One region of the Marinomonas sp. NPDC078689 genome, then DNA from elsewhere that is predicted to be linked to it. Evidence: predicted binding sites of a transcription regulator. Region 1 holds the regulator's gene; each other region holds the start of a gene.
What was found. The regulator LexA, encoded in region 1, represses DNA repair genes until DNA is damaged. The targets are predictions, from matches to a motif close to TACTGTNTANNTANACAGTA.
Positions count from the first base shown of each region.

Region 2: dinB (DNA polymerase IV) is a predicted target of LexA. The motif match lies at 2,642-2,661, and genes of this name have one in related genera.
Region 3: recN (DNA repair protein RecN) is a predicted target of LexA. The motif match lies at 1,528-1,547, and genes of this name have one in related genera.

Region 1 covers NZ_JBITUJ010000003.1:254,959-260,865, reverse strand. The annotation lists gene topA (type I DNA topoisomerase) at 1-1,334, shown strand, start outside; gene ACIGBN_RS07435 (DUF6586 family protein) at 1,331-1,801, shown strand; gene ACIGBN_RS07430 (hypothetical protein) at 1,804-2,070, shown strand; gene lexA (transcriptional repressor LexA) at 2,118-2,738, opposite strand; gene dinG (ATP-dependent DNA helicase DinG) at 2,809-4,932, shown strand; gene ACIGBN_RS07415 (DEAD/DEAH box helicase) at 5,031-5,907, shown strand, end outside.
Region 2 covers NZ_JBITUJ010000009.1:88,620-94,526, reverse strand. The annotation lists gene ACIGBN_RS14595 (alpha/beta hydrolase) at 1-326, opposite strand, end outside; gene ACIGBN_RS14590 (hypothetical protein) at 514-1,494, opposite strand; gene dinB (DNA polymerase IV) at 1,563-2,624, opposite strand; gene ACIGBN_RS14580 (LPP20 family lipoprotein) at 2,959-3,576, shown strand; gene ACIGBN_RS14575 (flagellar assembly protein T N-terminal domain-containing protein) at 3,576-4,766, shown strand; gene ACIGBN_RS14570 (cell division protein ZapB) at 4,823-5,053, shown strand; gene ACIGBN_RS14565 (hypothetical protein) at 5,050-5,526, shown strand; gene ACIGBN_RS14560 (hypothetical protein) at 5,541-5,693, shown strand; gene ACIGBN_RS14555 (ProQ/FINO family protein) at 5,709-5,907, shown strand, end outside.
Region 3 covers NZ_JBITUJ010000001.1:40,396-46,302, forward strand. The annotation lists gene recN (DNA repair protein RecN) at 1-1,499, opposite strand, end outside; gene grpE (nucleotide exchange factor GrpE) at 1,874-2,452, shown strand; gene dnaK (molecular chaperone DnaK) at 2,553-4,481, shown strand; gene dnaJ (molecular chaperone DnaJ) at 4,645-5,775, shown strand; gene ACIGBN_RS00200 (uridine kinase) at 5,810-5,907, opposite strand, start outside.

The sequences.
Region 1 (5,907 bases):
AGGCCAAAGGGCGTATTTTACGTTTTGATGGTTACACTCGTGCGATGCAGGGTGTTGTGAAAAAAGGCGATGACAATATTCTGCCTGATGTATCAAAAGGCGAGACCTTGTCTCTTGAGTCCTTGTTGCCAGAACAGCACTTTACTAAGCCGTCAGCGCGCTTTAGTGAAGCGAGTTTGGTAAAAGAGCTTGAAAAGCGTGGCATCGGCCGACCATCTACCTACGCCTCGATTATTTCTACCATCCAAGATCGTGGTTATGTTCGCGTTGAAAACCGTCGTTTTTATGCCGAAAAAATGGGCGACATTGTCACCGAGAGGCTAGTAGGGAGTTTCCACTCCTTAATGAATTACAGTTTTACCGCGCAAATGGAAGAGCAGCTTGATGAAGTCGCAGAAGGTCGCGAGAACTGGATTGAAGCGCTGAATGCCTTTTATCAAGGATTTAGCAGTGTGTTGGCGAAAGCAGAAGACCCAGAAGAGGGGATGCTGCTGAATGCACCAACACCAACGGACATCGAATGTCCGACTTGTTCACGTCCAATGCAGATTCGTACCGCGAGTACGGGTGTGTTTATGTCGTGTTCTGGTTACGCATTACCACCGAAAGAGCGTTGTAAAGCAACGATCAATCTAACTCGTGGTGAAGAAGCCGTGGCCGTTGATGACGACGAAGCGGAATCTAAAGCACTGATTAACAAGCGCCGTTGTAGTATCTGTAGTTCTGCAATGGACAGCTACTTGATGGACGAACATCGTAAGCTGCATGTCTGTGGTAATAACCCGACTTGCCCAGGTTACGAAGTGGAAGAAGGTACCTTTAAAATTAAAGGCTACGATGGTCCTGTGCTTGAGTGCGACAAGTGTGGCTCAGAGATGCAGCTTAAAACTGGACGATTTGGTAAGTATTTTGGCTGTACCAGCGAAGATTGTAAAAACACGCGTAAGTTGCTGAAAAGCGGCGAAGCGGCGCCACCGAAAATGGACCCTGTGCCTATGCCTGACCTTGCTTGTCAGAAAGTAGAAGACCATTATGTGCTGCGCGATGGGGCAACTGGTCTGTTCTTGGCGGCGAGCCAATTTCCACGTAAGCGAGAAACTCGAGCACCCTTGGTGAAAGAGTTGTTGCCTTACATGGAACAAATTGACCCTAAATATCACTTTTTCTCTACTGCGCCAGTGATGGATGCAGAAGGACGCCCGACCATTGTTCGTTACAGTCGTAAAACCAAAGAACAATACGTGATGACCGAGGAAGAAGGCAAACCAACGGGCTGGAAAGCATTTTATGTTGGTAAGCAGTGGGTGATCGAAGAAGGGAAGAAAAAGAAATGAGTGCGGCGACTCCGGCGAGTCTCACCAACCAAAAATTAGATTCGGCGCGTCGCTTCCTACGCCAAAGCCAAGACGGAAATGAGTCTTGGTTGAGCGTAGGGCTAGAAAGCGCGGCCATCTTTCATTTGCGAAGTGCGCTGAATGGTTTGTTGCAAGAGGTGAGTCTGGCGTACCAGCTCGCCTCTGGCTTGCAGCTAGAGAGTTTACTAAGAGAAGCGCAAGCTAACGGTGTTGTGGTGCCTGTATTAGCAGAATTGCAAGACTTGTCGTCACAGCCAAATTCTTGGTTAAATCAATTGGAGCAAGCTTACTTGGTTCAATTCGAATGTCGTTCATCGATGTTTGCGAAAGCCAGTGAGGCAAATTTGATTGGTCGTGGTGGAGATGACGGCGCATCGATTAATTTGTTTTTATCAAAGCTGACGGAGTTGGTGTTGCGTTTTAGAGAAGAGTCCTCAGAGTATTAAATATGAAAGAATCTTATCTCGAAATAGTTGAGCTGGATAACGGTGATATTGTGTTACGTCCGGTGGGCGACGAAGGCGAGACGACCGAGCCTTTGGCCACATTGAGCATTTCGGACGATACTAAAGATTATCTTAAAGAACGTTATTTTGAATTGGCTAAATGTATGTTTCATGCCGGCATTGATTTTGTTTATTCAGAAGAGCCAACGTTTGGCGATGAAACAGAACATCTAGACGATATGGATCTAAGGCCAAAAATTCTCCATTAAAAAAGGCGAAGTGTTTGCTTCGCCTTTTTTGTGTTTTGCTGGCTTAGTTAGATGGTTTGGCGAATGACGCCAACGGAGAGTCCTTCAATGGCAAACTCTTCGCTTTCTAAGTCCACAATGATGTCGTCAAAATCTTCATTCTCTGGTGCTAAGCGGATAATGCTGCCTTTTTGAAAGAAGCGTTTTACAGTGACTTCTTCTCCAATGCGCGCAACAACGATTTGCCCGTCTCGTATGGCGGTTGTTTTGTGCACGGCAAGTAAGTCGCCTTCCATAATGCCAATATTTTTCATACTGGTGCCTGAGACAGACAGAAGATAGTCTGCTTTAGGTGAGAACATGGCGGCAGGAACATTGACGTGAGACGCAATGTTTTCTTGGGCAAGAATCGGGAAGCCGGCGGCGACTTTACCAATAACAGGCAGCCCAGGCTCGATGTTTTCGGCGGGGGCTGGCTCTTCAAGTAAGCGGATGCCGCGTGATGCCCCAGAAAGCATTTCGATTGCGCCTTTCTTGGCAAGAGCCTTCAGGTGTTCTTCAGCGGCATTAGGGGATTTGAATCCTAGGCGGCTGGCGATTTCTGCGCGTGTCGGAGGAAAGCCAGTCTCGCTAATAAATTCGCGAATGGTTTCTAGTACGTCAGATTGTCTGTTGGTTAATTTAATCATAGCGCCATCTGGTTGTTTATACAGTAACTGTTATTATATACAGCATTATTCAAGATACTCAATAATTTAAATGCTTTCAGACGAACTAAAAACACAAATTCATCTTGCTTACCGCGCCTCACTGGAAGCAAAGTCCCATAAACCTAGGGTTGGTCAGCGTCAGATGATCGGCGCGATCGCTCGCACCTTGGGGAATATTAAACAAGACAGCGAAGGTGAACGCTTAGGTGAAAAGCACGTGGCTGTGGTTGAGGCCGGTACGGGTACGGGTAAAACTTTATCCTATTGCCTTGCGGCGATTCCGATTGCGAAGGCGCGTGGCCTCAAGTTGATTATTTCGACGGCTACCGTGGCGTTGCAAGAGCAGATTCTGCACAAGGAATTGCCTAATTTACTGGAACACACGGCTTTAAGCTTTAAATACACCTTGGCAAAAGGGCGTGGGCGCTATCTTTGTTTGAATAACCTTGAAGGGTTTTTGAGCACAGAAGAGCAGGGCATGGAAGACATGTTTGCCGGTTTGTTTGAGCAGCATTTGCAGGTTGATGATGTGAATACGCCGCTTTATCAAGAGATGGATCTTGCCTTGTCTAAAGGTGAGTGGGATGGCGACAAAGACAACTGGGAAGGCATTATCCGCGATCAGGATTGGCGCCGTCTGACCACGGATCATCAGCAGTGTACCAATCGCAATTGTGCGAATTATTCTGCTTGCCCATTTTTCAAAGCCCGCGGTGAGATTGAAGATGCCGACGTGATTGTTGCTAACCATGATTTGGTGTTGGCGGATCTTTCCCTTGGTGGCGGTGCTATTCTAACGCCGCCTAAAGAAACGATTTATGTTTTTGATGAAGGACATCACCTACCAGATAAAGCCATTGGTCATTTCCGTCATGAAGTGCGCTTGCAGCAAAGTATTACTTGGTTACGACAGTTAGAAAAAAATCTGGTGAACTTAAAGCAAGAGTTGACCGACGATGTCAGTTTGACCGGGCAGTTGTTGCTTAAAATTCCTCAGCAAATCCAAGCCATTGTGAATTTTATTCAGTATGCACAACAAGGTTTAGCGCCTTATATTCAAGGTTTGGGCTTGGATCAGGATAACAATCAGCATCGCTTTGAATTTGGGGTTATTCCCGATGAGTTGCGCCAGCTGGCGTATAGTTTGCAGACCTCATACCAAAAACTCTTCAATAATATTGAAAGTATTCAGGATGAGTGTAAAAAGACCAAACAAAATGAAGGGATGGGAGTGACGCCCGAAACGGCCGAAACTTGGCAGCCGATTTTGGGGGTGATTTTAGGCCGACTGGAGCAGTGTGTTGAGTTGTGGCGACTTTATTCTGCCGTGGATGATCAAAAGTACCCGCCTAATGCGCGTTGGTTAGTGGTCACAGGGCAGGGCATGGAGCAGGATATTGAGCTGGGTGGTTCGCCAATCTTGGCGGCGCACACCTTGCGTCAGCAGCTTTGGGATAAGTGTTTTGGCGCCGTTGTGACCTCGGCTACACTGACAGCGCTGAATCAATTTCATCGCTTCAATATGCGTTCTGGGGTGCCTCAAGAAAGCGAATACCTGCGCGTATTGAGCCCTTTTGACTTTCAAAAGCATGGTTTGTTGGTGATTCCAGACATGGAAAACGAACCGAATCGTGTGGAACAGCACACCAAAGAAATTGTCCAGTATCTTGATAAGCAAGTGGATAAGGAAAAAGGCAGTTTGGTATTGTTTTCTTCGCGTCGTCAAATGGAAGAAGTTGCGCAGTCTTTGGCACCAGGTTTGCAAGAAGTGCTGCTGATGCAAGGAGAGCAATCGAAACGGGTGATTTTAGATTCCCATCGTGCGCGCATTGATGCTGGTAAAGGTAGCCTGCTGTTTGGTTTGGCCAGTTTTGCGGAGGGGGTGGATTTACCAGGGAATTATTTGACCTGTGTTTACATCGCCAAGATTCCTTTTGCAGTACCGGATGACCCCGTTGAGGCGACGCTTGCCGAGTGGATTCAAAAACGTGGTGGTAACCCCTTTATGGAAATCACCATTCCGGATGCGTCATTGCGATTGGTGCAGGCGACAGGGCGCTTATTGCGCAGTGAGACCGACTCCGGTGAAATTCATATTTTAGACAAACGATTACGAACAAAACGCTATGGACAGCAGCTAATAAATAGTCTGCCACCTTATCGACAACAATAACTTACGAAAAGCAAGGGGTGATAAAGGCCTGTCATTTAGGTACACTCCACGCAAAGATACATAAACGTAAAATACATAAGAAGCATATAGATTCCAATATGGAAAACCAAAAGACAGAAACTACATCAGAGCAAAAACCAAAAGCCAAACGCCCACGTCGTTCTAATAAGCGTTTTAAGACAGGAAATCCTGCTGCCGCAGAGAAATCAGTAAACGAAACATCTGATTCACCGGCTGTTGAGGCGCCACCGCGTAGTGGTAGTAAAGCCTGGTCTATTGATGACTTCAAGGTCCCTGAAGTTGAAGGTAAAACACGTTTTCATGATTTAAATTTACCTGATCGTGTTTTGAAGTCGATTGAAGAAATGGGCTTTGAATATTGCAGTGAAATACAGGCTGAAACCTTGCCAATGACCTTGCAAGGTTATGATTTGATTGGTCAGGCGCAAACAGGAACCGGTAAAACAGCGGCCTTTTTGATTGCCATGATCAGTGACTTTTTGGATTACCCACTGGTTGAAAAGCGAGCCAATAACTTGGCCCGTGGCTTGATCATAGCGCCAACACGAGAGCTTGCTCTACAGATCGCTGAAGAAGCGGTTAAATTGACTGACAACAGTCATTTGAACGTCGTTGCCTTGGTTGGTGGCATGAGTTATGAAAAGCAGAAGCGCCAGTTGGAAACTGAAAATGTTGATATCTTGGTGGCAACACCAGGTCGATTGTTGGACTTTGCTCGTCATAAGAAAGTGTTGCTGAGCCATGTTGAGTGTTTGGTTTTAGACGAAGCGGACCGCATGTTATCCATGGGCTTTATTCCCGATGTGAAAAGCATCATTCGTATGACGCCGCATAAAGAAAAGCGTCAAACTATGCTGTTTAGTGCGACTTTCCCGAAAGACATTCAAGCCTTGGCGACACAGTGGACCTACTTTCCAAAAGAAGTGTCTGTGGTACCTAAAGAAGCGACCAATC
Region 2 (5,907 bases), on a different contig from region 1:
GCATCAATTCCCGATGCGATTTGCGCTTCGATTAAAGCACTGATTTGCTGGCAAGATTCTTCAATATTCAACATATCTACTTTGCGTTCAAGCGTCATTTCATAAATATCATACCAAGCTCGCATCACCATACCGCCATTGACCGTCACTGGGCGCTGCGGTGCATGGGGAAAAACAAAACGCCACTTTTGATCGGGGCGAATTTTTAATGCCGGTACTATGGATTCAAAATCATGCCCATCTGATCCTAATCCATGCAGCCAGATAATCGCTGCATCCGCTGTTTCTGCCGCCTCTACTAATACACAAGGCAACAAATCTGTCATTCTTTACTCCAATAAATACAGGCCCAAACAGTACAGGCAAAAAATAGGCTATAAGGTTAAAAAAAAGCGAACGAGCAGTCTAAACTCGTTCACTTCTTTTTTTAAGCAATGGCCTATTATATCGACAAATATTTATTGTAGATAACTCTTTACTATGACAACTCGACGAGATTAACCCGCCACAGCGTTAATGCTCGGTTGGAAAACGCAAGCCCGTCACCTCTTGCTGATGATTAAGGCGAAACACAACATCAGATCGTTCAGACATGGTAGCCATAAGGTGGCGAGTAAGACGTTCGTAATATTGCATAAAACCTTTCAGCGCTTCTGGCGACATCACTTTGATATCAAGCGTGTCTAATACACCACCATGAATATCATGCAGATGCGCTTCCAGCATGCGCTCTTGTTTATTACGCCATTGATAAACAACATCATAGTCTGGCGCTTCCATCCACATCATAATGTCGATATTCGCGAACAAGTCTTTATAGCCTTCTTGTAAGTGCTGATTAATAAGACTTCGCCACACCCCATCTTGATCTTTGTCTTTTTCCAAACGGTTCATTGGTTGATCCAGTCCATCTCCTAACGCCGATGCGCCAACACACCAGCCTTCAAGAAAGATAACGTCCACTGGACCTTGTACTTCACTCCACAAATGCACCGGTTTTCTATCGTCTAGGGATTTATCAAACGCTGGTAGCTTCATGATTTCGCCATCTTTCAGCGTTCGTAACCGCTCAGAAAGCATCAAGGCCATATCAATATCATGAGTACCAGGCACTCCTCGCGTAGCAAATAGAGGGTGCATGGTCTGCGCATAATGGAGCCGATCTTTGCGCGTTCTGTATAAGTCATCCAAACTGACCACAATACTCTTTATGTCAAAGCCTTTACAAAGCACACGGCTCACGACCCGACTAAAAGTCGTTTTGCCTGACCCCTGCGGCCCGCCAAGACCCACTACTAACGGGCCATTGGCCGACTTCACTTTACTGCTTAACCAAGTTGAGAAAGGTAAGTACAAAGCACCTAATTGATCTACTAACGCATCGCTGGCGTACAAACTTTTTAGAGTTTGCTCAACCTCAAAGCGTAAACGCCCCGCTAACGAGTCTGGCACCTCATGCTTCCAGCCATTTAATAATTTGGGATTTCTATTCATAAGACAGTACCTCCGCATTACTTCAGTAACTATAGCAGCAAGATAAAAATGCGGTTATTTTTTAAGCACTACTCAAACATCATATCAAGCTGCCGGGGCGCGGGAGCGGACAAACGATAGCCCACTCCAATCAGCCGCACTGGACGAGATTGCCTTTGGTAGGCACGCGTTAACAAAGCAACAAAGACCTCTTTCGAAAATCTACTTTGAATCGCTTGCTCTATCGTTGTTTGCTTAAAATCGTTAAATTTCAATTTGAGGTAATACTTGCTCACTTGGGCATCAAAACCACGACCAGCCATGCGCTGATCGAGACTCGCGAGCAACTCAGGCAATTGCGCCAAACACGACTCCAAGGATTGCAGATCTTCGGCAAACGTATGTTCCACAGACACACTCTTCCTCTCACGGGAAGTTTGCACAGGCCGATGATCAATACCAAGGGCATATTGAGACAAGCGAAAAGCCATGCTGCCGAAGTTTTTTTGCAAAATAGAGAAATCGACTTTCTGCAGGTCTGAGCAAACAAACACCCCTAACGCCGCAAGCCGCTCTTGAGAGACCTTGCCAATACCTGAAATGCACTTAACCGGTAATTGCGAGACAAATTCAAACTGTTGGTCTGGGGGAATAGTGGTTAGGCCGTCTGGCTTTTGCCAATCACTGGCGACTTTTGCAATGAATTTGTTGGTCGCCACGCCAGCGGATACAGTGATACCAATTTGCGCCAAAACTTGCTGGCGAATTTGCTCAGCGATTCTCGTCGCACTGCCTTGGCAGGCGTCAGAATCCGTCACATCAAGGTAGGCTTCATCCAAAGAAAGCGGCTCAATAATGTCTGTGTACTGGCGAAAAATGGCATGCATTTGCCGCGAGGCAAGGCGATATTTTTCCATGTTCCCAGGCACGACTATTAAAGCTGGGCACAATCGCTTTGCCACCGCCGTTGGCATTGCAGAGCGAACACCGAAAGAGCGCGCGATATAGTTAGCGGTACTTAATACGCCTCTGGTTTGGGAGGAACCACCAATCGCCAATGGCACTTGGCATAAGCTAGGATCATCGCGCATTTCAATGGCGGCATAAAAGCAATCGGCATCAATGTGAATAATTTTACGTGGGTTAGACATAGTCACGCTCAGGAAAACACTGTATATAAAAACAGTCTACACACTTAGCAAAGCAAAACAACCTAGCGCAATCGAGCCATTGTGCTACCACACCACTTAAAGTAAAAAAGAAAAAACCAAGAGAAAGTATAGATTTCCCAAAAAAACAGCAGAAATTTGCTTATTTACACCAGCAAACATGGACGCTAACAAGCAAAATAGTTTACATTTTGCATCGTATAAAATGCATCAAAGCAAGCCGTGGCCTGCTTCTTGCTTCTTTACACCATTAAATGCACTTTTATACCGTAGAATTATCATGATTTTTTATATAAAACACGACAGGGACACCATTATGACATCAGGTTTTAAATTATTTTCCATCGCCATAATGAGTATAGCGCTTGCGGGTTGTCAGAATTTATTCCAAAGAACAGGCGAAGAGTGCAACACAGTTGGACCTTGTAACGGCAACACAGTCGACGTTGGCAATAACAGCCTGCTCAACACCAACACGCAAAGCCAAGTTCGCCGCGTCGTGAAGCAACCCCCAATTATTGTTAACGCAACCGGTTATGCTGCGGTAAGCACCAGCAAACGTTTTTCTAAGTCTCAGGCTCGCCTTATGGCGCTGCGCAGCTCCACTCTTGATGCTTACCGAAACCTTTCTGAACGTGTCTACGGTTTGAAATTAGACGGTTCAAGCTCCTTGAATAACATGGTGTTACAACACGACGAATTGCGTTCTTACATCGACTCCTACCTTGTCGGCGCTAAGGTCGTATCTCAGCGTGAACACGAAGATGGCACCTTTGAAACAGTGGTTGAAATGGCATTACAGGAAAATTTCCGCGAATGCGTTAGCTCGCCAAGCAATATTGCCAATAACCCACAATGTCAGACACACCAAAATTACAAAACAGTGAACGCCTCTCGCTCGAATTCCACTGCTAATTTCTATACGATTGAATAATGTCTTTCACACGTAAGTATTGTCTGTTTATCGCGCTCTCGGTGCTGTCCATCGCACCCAGCTTTGCGCAATCGGTTACCGCAACCGGGAAGGCCATTGTCTATAATGACGATGTAGACGATGCACGCTATCGAGCAACGCAACAAGCAATCAAACAAGCCGTTCTGCAATCCAGCTCTAGAGTGAGCGTAAATGATCGGCTAAAAAATGGCGATTTGGATTCCGACATACAAATTCGCAGTGCTGGACGCGTTCAACAAGCTAAAATCCTCCATGAAGAGCGCAAAGGTGACTTTCTTACGGTTGTCGCTCGCGTCAATGTCACACCCGATTCTCAGTGCGGCAATGGAGCGACCAACTTCTATCAAAAATCCGTCGGCGTGACGGGCTTTAAACTTCAAGACCCAGAGCAAGCCAGCTTAGGGCGACTCAATAATATTTCTAGGGAGCTTCCTAGAGATCTAGCCAATGCGATCAACAAACAAGGCTTTCTTCGGGCTTTGAACGCAACCAACGTCGCCATTTACCCAGATCTTATTAATGCACCATCGGCGATCAACGACGAAGGCGCGTTAAGCAATGTCACTCGTATCGGCCAGCAGCTGGGCGTACAATATATTATCAGCGGCGTCATTCGTGACATTAGCCCGCTGTATTTAAGAACACCCGATAGTCCCTCTGACAATCAAGAGGATGGTATCCAAAAAGAACGAAACTTCGTCCTAGATCTATACATCTATGACAGTTTCAGCGGCGCACTCTTTTTCCAAAAACGCTACAGCGAAATTGGTGAGTGGGACATCGCAGACAATGCACGTGTAGGCTTTGGCAGTGCCAAGTTCTGGACGGTTCATTACGGTAAAGTGGTCCGAGAGATCTTAAGAGAAAGTGCGATTGATACCAGTGAGAAACTACGCTGCCAACCTTTTATTGCCAGCATATTTCACACCGAAGGCAACCGCGTTCATATTTCTGCCGGCTCTTTATCTGGAATTAAACAAGGCGATAAACTAAGCGTCTACCGTCGCTTTGAAATCCACAATCAAAACCAAACAGCGCAGACACAACTGAATAATGCCAATATCAATGTTACTATCAAGCAAGTGCAACCCAACTTTTCCATTGGTGAGCTTGCCGTTGACGCTCAGATATTAAATGTTCAGCAACAAGATGTTGTGATTGCTTGGTAATTTTCACACTAACGCTATTTTTATAAAGCGATTTTATATACTTTAGGATAAACACAATGAACAACGAATTACTTCACCACCTAGAACAACGCATTAACGAAGCTGTTGAAGAAATCTCTTCTCTACGTCAGAAAATTTCTGAACTAGAAATGCAGAACTACGAGCTAAGCGAAGGCAAAAGTGAATTAGAAACCATGCTAACTCAAAAATCTGAACAGCAATCAAACTGGGAATCTTCTTTATCTGAGATGCTAAACCGTCTTAACCAATTGGATAATAAACAATGAGATCTTTACTCTTTGCCACTTTAGTTTTCTTCTGCGGAAGCGCAATTGCTGAAGAAGGACAAGTTGCAAGCTTATTGAGCTTTGAAGCAACGGCCGCTCGTCCTTCAACAGACAATGATACCGGCAGCACAACCTCTATTCTGAGAACCATGATGGAATTCACAACACCATCTAACTTCTCTATGTACGGTGGTTTTGCTTTTTCATTGGGTGATGACCCTGAAAGTGCGATTGCTTTAGGTGGCCGCTACTACAGCGCCACCCCTGCATTCCAAATAATACCAGGCTCTCCAATGTGGTCTTATATTGGCCTTGGTGTCGACTTTTTTGACGACAATGTTTATTACCCAGAAGCAGGGTTTCGCATTGCAACATCGAATACAAGTCGATTGGATGTCTTTGTAAAACTGTTAAACAGTAGCAGCGCCAAATACGATCAACACGTGATGGTCGGAGCTGGACTTACTTTCTAAGCAATATGAAATTAATGTCTAGCTTATTTATCTGCTTATTGGCTGCCTCTGCTTTCATATGGCATAAAAGTAATCCGACTATCTCGGTCGTTCAGCCGAATGATACTCAACGGCAAGAAATGATTGGAGTGAAAAACACCCCAAGCATTCCATTAACACCGTTATAGAATTGAGCCTTGCGTATGGAACAATTAATCGCCAAACTCGAAGCTGAGGTCGACCAGCTTATCGAAAAGCTAAAAGCCGCCAACGAGGAAATCGCACAACTGAAAACGGAGAATGCAAATTCACCTGACAGCAGTAGCGCCTCAATGGATCTTTTACAGAACATGGTATCGCGTTCGACTGAAGATCAATTACAATTGTATATTGAAGACTCTT
Region 3 (5,907 bases), on a different contig from region 1:
TGATTGCCTTGGGCCGCCACTTGCGCCAAATGTGTTACACAGAAAACTTGTCCTCGTTTCCCTACCGAGCGCAACATGCGCCCGACCACTTCCGCAATCCCTCCACTTATACCGACATCCACCTCGTCAAATACCAAGGTAGGAATCACTGAGGTGTGCGCGGTGACGACTTGAATGCCTAAGCTTATCCGTGACAATTCCCCGCCAGACGCGACTTTCCGTAATGGTTGCGCGGGCTGTCCAGGGTTCGATGCAATCATGTATTCAATGTCTTCAAAACCATTCGCAGACACTTGATTAAGTGGTTGGCAATCAATGAAAAAGCGTGCGTGGGGCATGCCGAGCCCATGTATTTGTTCTTCGACTTGCCTTGCGAGAAGGTCTTTCGCTGCCATGCGTTTTTCTGTCAATGTGGTCGCGAGCGCCGTGAGAGTTTCATAGGCGCGCTCTTCGCTTTCTTTGAGCTGGTCAATGGTTTCTTCGCTGCCTTGCAGCAAGGCCAGCTCAGCGTCCACGGACTCTCGCAATATTAATAAAGCTTCTGGCAGTACCTTGTGTTTGCGTGCTGTGTCGTAGATGTCAGTAAGGCGTTGCTCTATCTCACTGAGTCGCTCTGGGTTTTGCTCTAATGTGTCTTGATAGTGATGCAGGCTGTCGGCCGCCTCTTGGGCTTGAATGAGCGCTGCATTCATCATTTCAAGCGCTTCTTCTAGCTCTTTGGTTGCGGGGGCTATTTGGCTGGCGCTTTGCACTGCTTGGTTGAGCAATGAGCAAACGGTGCCCTCATCGCTATCAATTAATATGCCGCTGACTTGATACGCTTTTTGCTGGGAGTCTGCGATATTGGCCAAGAACGCTTGCTCGTTTTCAAGCTCGATAATCTCGCCTTCTTTTAAATCGAGTTGTTCTAATTCTTGGGACTGATACGCCAATAGCTGAATTTTTGCTTCTTGTTCAGAAGAGCGGTTTTGTTGTGCGGCGAGGGCTTCTCTTAGTTGTCGCCATACGCTGTATTGCTGGCTGACTTGTTTTGCGAGCTCCGTTAATTGGCCGAATTCGTCGACTTGTTGTCGCTGGGCGCTCTTTTTAAGTAAAGATTGATGTTCGTGTTGGCCATGAATATCGACCAAATGACTGCCCGCTTCTTTTAAATCCGAGAGCGTACAAGGGCGACCATTGATATAAGCTTTAGAACGACCTTCTTTGCTAATAACGCGGCGTAATATGCAGTGCTGATCCTGATCTAGATCGCGCTCTTCTAGCCAATTGAATACATGAGGGTACTGCGTAATATCAAACGTCGCGCTAATATCGGCCTTTTTTTCCCCGTGTCGAACCACCGCAGCATCGGTTCTGCCACCTAAGCAAAGCGACAAGGCGTCTACCATAATGGATTTGCCGGCGCCGGTTTCACCGGAGATCACAGTCATGCCTGTTTTGAATTCCAAATCTAAGGTGTCAACAATGGCAAAATTGGATATAGCGATGCTTGTTAGCATAATACGCTCCACATGAGGAAAAAATTTTATATGGTTATTTATACAGTAGTTTGTCATTTTTTGACAAGTAGGAGAAGAAAATTAATGTGGATTTAATACAATTAAACCGCGCACCGTCGTGCCTAATGAGTCGAAAAGATCATTATTCAGAGCCTAAGGAAGGTGAAATTGAGCCAGTTCTGTTAATTCTGTTCACTGTCATTTTTAGCACAACAACAGGTTATTATTGTGATCTTAGCCATCACTCTGCCTCTGTATTCACATCTTCTTGCCATTCCCATTAAATTTATGAGGTTTTACTGTTGAAAGGTAAAAAGCTGGCCCCATATAGCCAACACAGTTAGAGAATACTTTCTGTTATTTGGAGTGAAGAAATGAGTGATCAGCAAAAAAATTCTAATTTAGAAGCGGAGCAAGATTTGAATAGCGAAGCAGAAAATCAAGCAACAGAAGAGCTTTTAGAGCCTGAAGCAGAGCTTCTAGAAGAAACGCCTGAAAGTGAAGAGCTTGCTAAAGCATTGGAAGAAGCCGCGCAGTACAAAGAAGCGGCACTTCGTGCTCAAGCGGATGCACAAAATGTTCGCAGACGTGCAGAGCTAGATGTTGAGAAAGCGCATAAATTTGGCCTAGAAAAATTCGCCAAATCTATCATCAATGTCGCTGACAATCTTGAGCGAGCGCTAACGTCCGCGCCTGAGACTGGCGAATCTGACCCGGTTCGTGAAGGTGTTGAGTTAACGTTGAAAGACTTGTTGGAAACCTTGGCTCGCTTTGAAGTGAAGCAAGTTGATCCACATGGCGAACCGTTCACTCCAGAGTTGCACCAAGCCATTACTATGGTGCCAAACCCTGAGTTAGAGCCGAACACCGTGATGGATGTTGTGCAGAAGGGTTATACGCTTCATGGCCGCTTATTACGCCCAGCGATGGTCGTTGTTTCGAGCGCAGCATAAAGACCGTCATTTTTTTGACACTGATCGGTTGAAAAGCTCAAAAGCGTACCCAAATACAGAATTATCATTGAAATAAACGAATTTATAGGAGAGACACACCATGGGTAGAATCATTGGTATTGACTTAGGTACAACAAACTCTTGTGTTGCTGTACTAGATGGCGAAAAAGCTCGCGTAATTGAAAACGCTGAAGGCGATCGCACCACACCATCCATCGTTGCATTTGCAGAAGATGGCGAAGTATTAGTGGGTCAATCCGCTAAGCGTCAGGCTGTCACCAACCCAACCAATACCTTGTTTGCGGTTAAGCGTTTGATCGGTCGTCGCTTTGAAGACAAAGTGGTACAAAAAGACATCTCAATGGTGCCTTACAAAATCGTAGCTGCGGATAACGGCGACGCTTGGGTAGAAATTAAAGGCGAGAAGAAAGCACCGCCACAAATTTCCGCTGAAGTTCTTAAGAAAATGAAGAAAACAGCTGAAGATTACCTAGGCGAGAAAGTAACAGAAGCGGTTATCACGGTTCCTGCTTACTTCAACGATTCTCAGCGTCAAGCAACAAAAGACGCGGGTAAAATTGCAGGCCTAGAAGTTAAACGTATTATCAACGAGCCAACAGCAGCAGCATTGGCTTACGGCCTAGACAAGAGCAGCGGCGACTCTACTATCGCGGTTTATGACCTTGGTGGTGGTACGTTCGATATCTCTATCATCGAAATTGCTGACGTTGATGGCGAGAAGCAATTCGAAGTATTGTCTACAAACGGTGATACTTTCCTAGGTGGTGAAGATTTCGACATGCGCGTTATCGAATTCCTAGCGGCTGAGTTCAAGAAAGACACTGGTATCGATCTACACAACGATCCACTAGCGCTACAACGTTTGAAAGAAGCGGGTGAGAAAGCGAAAGTTGAATTGTCTTCTTCTTCACAAACTGAAGTGAACTTACCTTACATCACGGCTGACGCATCAGGTCCTAAACACTTGAACGTGAAATTGACTCGTTCTAAGTTGGAGTCTTTGGTTGAAGAGCTAGTTCTTAACTCTCTTGAGCCTTGCCGCCAAGCATTGAAAGACGCAGACCTTTCTGCTTCTGACATCGACGAAGTTATCTTGGTTGGTGGTCAAACTCGTATGCCTCTTGTGCAAGCGAAAGTAACTGAATTCTTCGGTAAAGAGCCACGTAAAGACGTAAACCCTGATGAAGCCGTAGCAATCGGTGCTTCTATTCAAGGTGCGGTACTTTCTGGTGATGTAAAAGACGTGCTTCTTCTAGACGTGACTCCACTGTCTCTAGGTATCGAGACTATGGGTGGTGTAATGACGGCCTTGATCGAGAAAAACACAACGATTCCGACTAAGAAATCGCAAACTTTCTCGACCGCTGAAGACAACCAAAATGCAGTGACTATCCATGCATTGCAAGGTGAGCGTAAACAAGCGTCTCAGAACAAATCTCTAGGTCGTTTCGACTTGGCTGACATTCCACCTGCTCCACGTGGTGTGCCACAAATCGAAGTAAGCTTCGATCTTGATGCCAACGGTATCTTGAGCGTGTCTGCGAAAGACAAAGCGACAGGCAAAGAACAGTCTATCGTGATCAAAGCATCTTCTGGTCTAAGCGATGAAGAAGTGGAAAAAATGGTTCAGGATGCTGAAGCTAACGCGGAAGAAGATCGCAAGTTCGAAGAACTTGTACAGGTTCGCAACACAGCAGATGGCATGATCCACGCGACTCGTAAAACGTTGACTGATGCTGGCGATAAAGCAACAGAAGAAGAGAAAACAGCGATTGAAACAGCGATCACTGAACTTGAAGAAGCGTTAACATCTAACGACAAAGAGAAGATCGAAGAGAAAACCAATGCGTTGACTCAAGCATCTGGCTCTTTAGCTCAGAAGATGTACGCTGAAGCAGAAGGTGCTCAAGCTGGCGCTCAACCAGGTGCTGAAGAAGCCGCTTCTGGTAAAGCTCAGGATGATGCAGTAGACGCTGAATTCGAAGAAGTAAAAGACGACAAAAAATAAGCCGTAACGCTTTTTTTCGTCACCCTAGTTTTAAGGGTTGCTATAGCGAACACGGTTTTAGGACCGTGTTTTGCTATTTGTAGACCAGTGAATAGGGGCGCAGATACACGGATATCTATTCAAATTTTTCAATTCAGACTTTATCTATTCAGGAATGCCAGCGATGAGCAAAAGAGACTATTACGACGTTCTTGGGGTGGCCAAAGGCGCGGATAAAAAAGACATCAAAAAAGCTTATCGCTCCTTAGCGAATAAGTACCATCCGGATAAGAACCCAGACAATCCAGAAGCTCTGGATAAATTCAAAGAAGTAGCAGAAGCCTACGAGATTTTATCTTCTGAAGAGAAGCGTGAAGCGTATGACCGCTTTGGGCACGAAGGTGTAAATGGTCAAGGCGGCGGCTACGGCGGCGGTGCTGGCGCGGGTGGTTTTAGCGATATCTTTGGCGATGTGTTTGGTGACATTTTCGGTGGCGGAGGTGGCGGCGGTCAAAGTCGTACACGCCGTGGTTCTGATTTACGTTACACCCTAGAATTAGATCTTGAGCAAGCGGTGTGGGGATGCGAAGAAAAAATCCGTATTCCAACATTGGTTAACTGTAATACGTGTGAAGGCTCCGGTGCGAAAAAAGGTTCTACACCGAAAACCTGTGGTACCTGTGGCGGTGCAGGCCAAGTACGCATGTCTCAAGGCTTCTTCTCAGTACAGCAAACGTGTCCAGAGTGCCATGGTCAAGGTCAGGTTATTTCTGACCCATGTACTGACTGTCATGGACAAGGCCGTACTCAAGAATACAAAACGCTTAATGTTAAAATTCCAGCGGGTGTTGATACAGGCGATCGTATCCGTCTTTCTGGAGAAGGCGAAGCCGGTGCACATGGTGGTCCAGCGGGCGACTTATTTGTGCAGGTGTCTGTTAAACCTCACAGCATCTTTGAACGTGATGGTGCCAACCTGTACTGCGAAGTACCGATTAGCTTCACGACCGCGGCGTTAGGCGGTGAGATCGATGTACCGACATTAGATGGTCGTGTGCGCTTGAAAGTGACGGCTGAGTGTCAAACCGGCAAGTTGTTCCGCTTACGTAACAAAGGTGTTAAGCCAGTTCGTGGTGGCCCACAAGGCGATTTGATTTGTAAGGTCGCTGTGGAAACACCAGTGAACTTAACCGCTCGTCAAAAAGAATTGTTGACCGAGTTGTCTGATAGCATGGGAGAAGAAAGTAACCACTCTCCTAAGCAGAAGAGTTGGTTTGATGGTGTAAAACGCTTTTTTGACGATATAAAAAAGTAACCATTCGAGCTTTCGTGACTAAACTAAAAAGGCGCTAGATAGCGCCTTTTTCTTTTAATAAGAAGTCGATGTGGCTGCGCAGCAAGTTAGCGGCATTGGTAAAGCTCTTATTATTCGGGACAATAAAGTCTG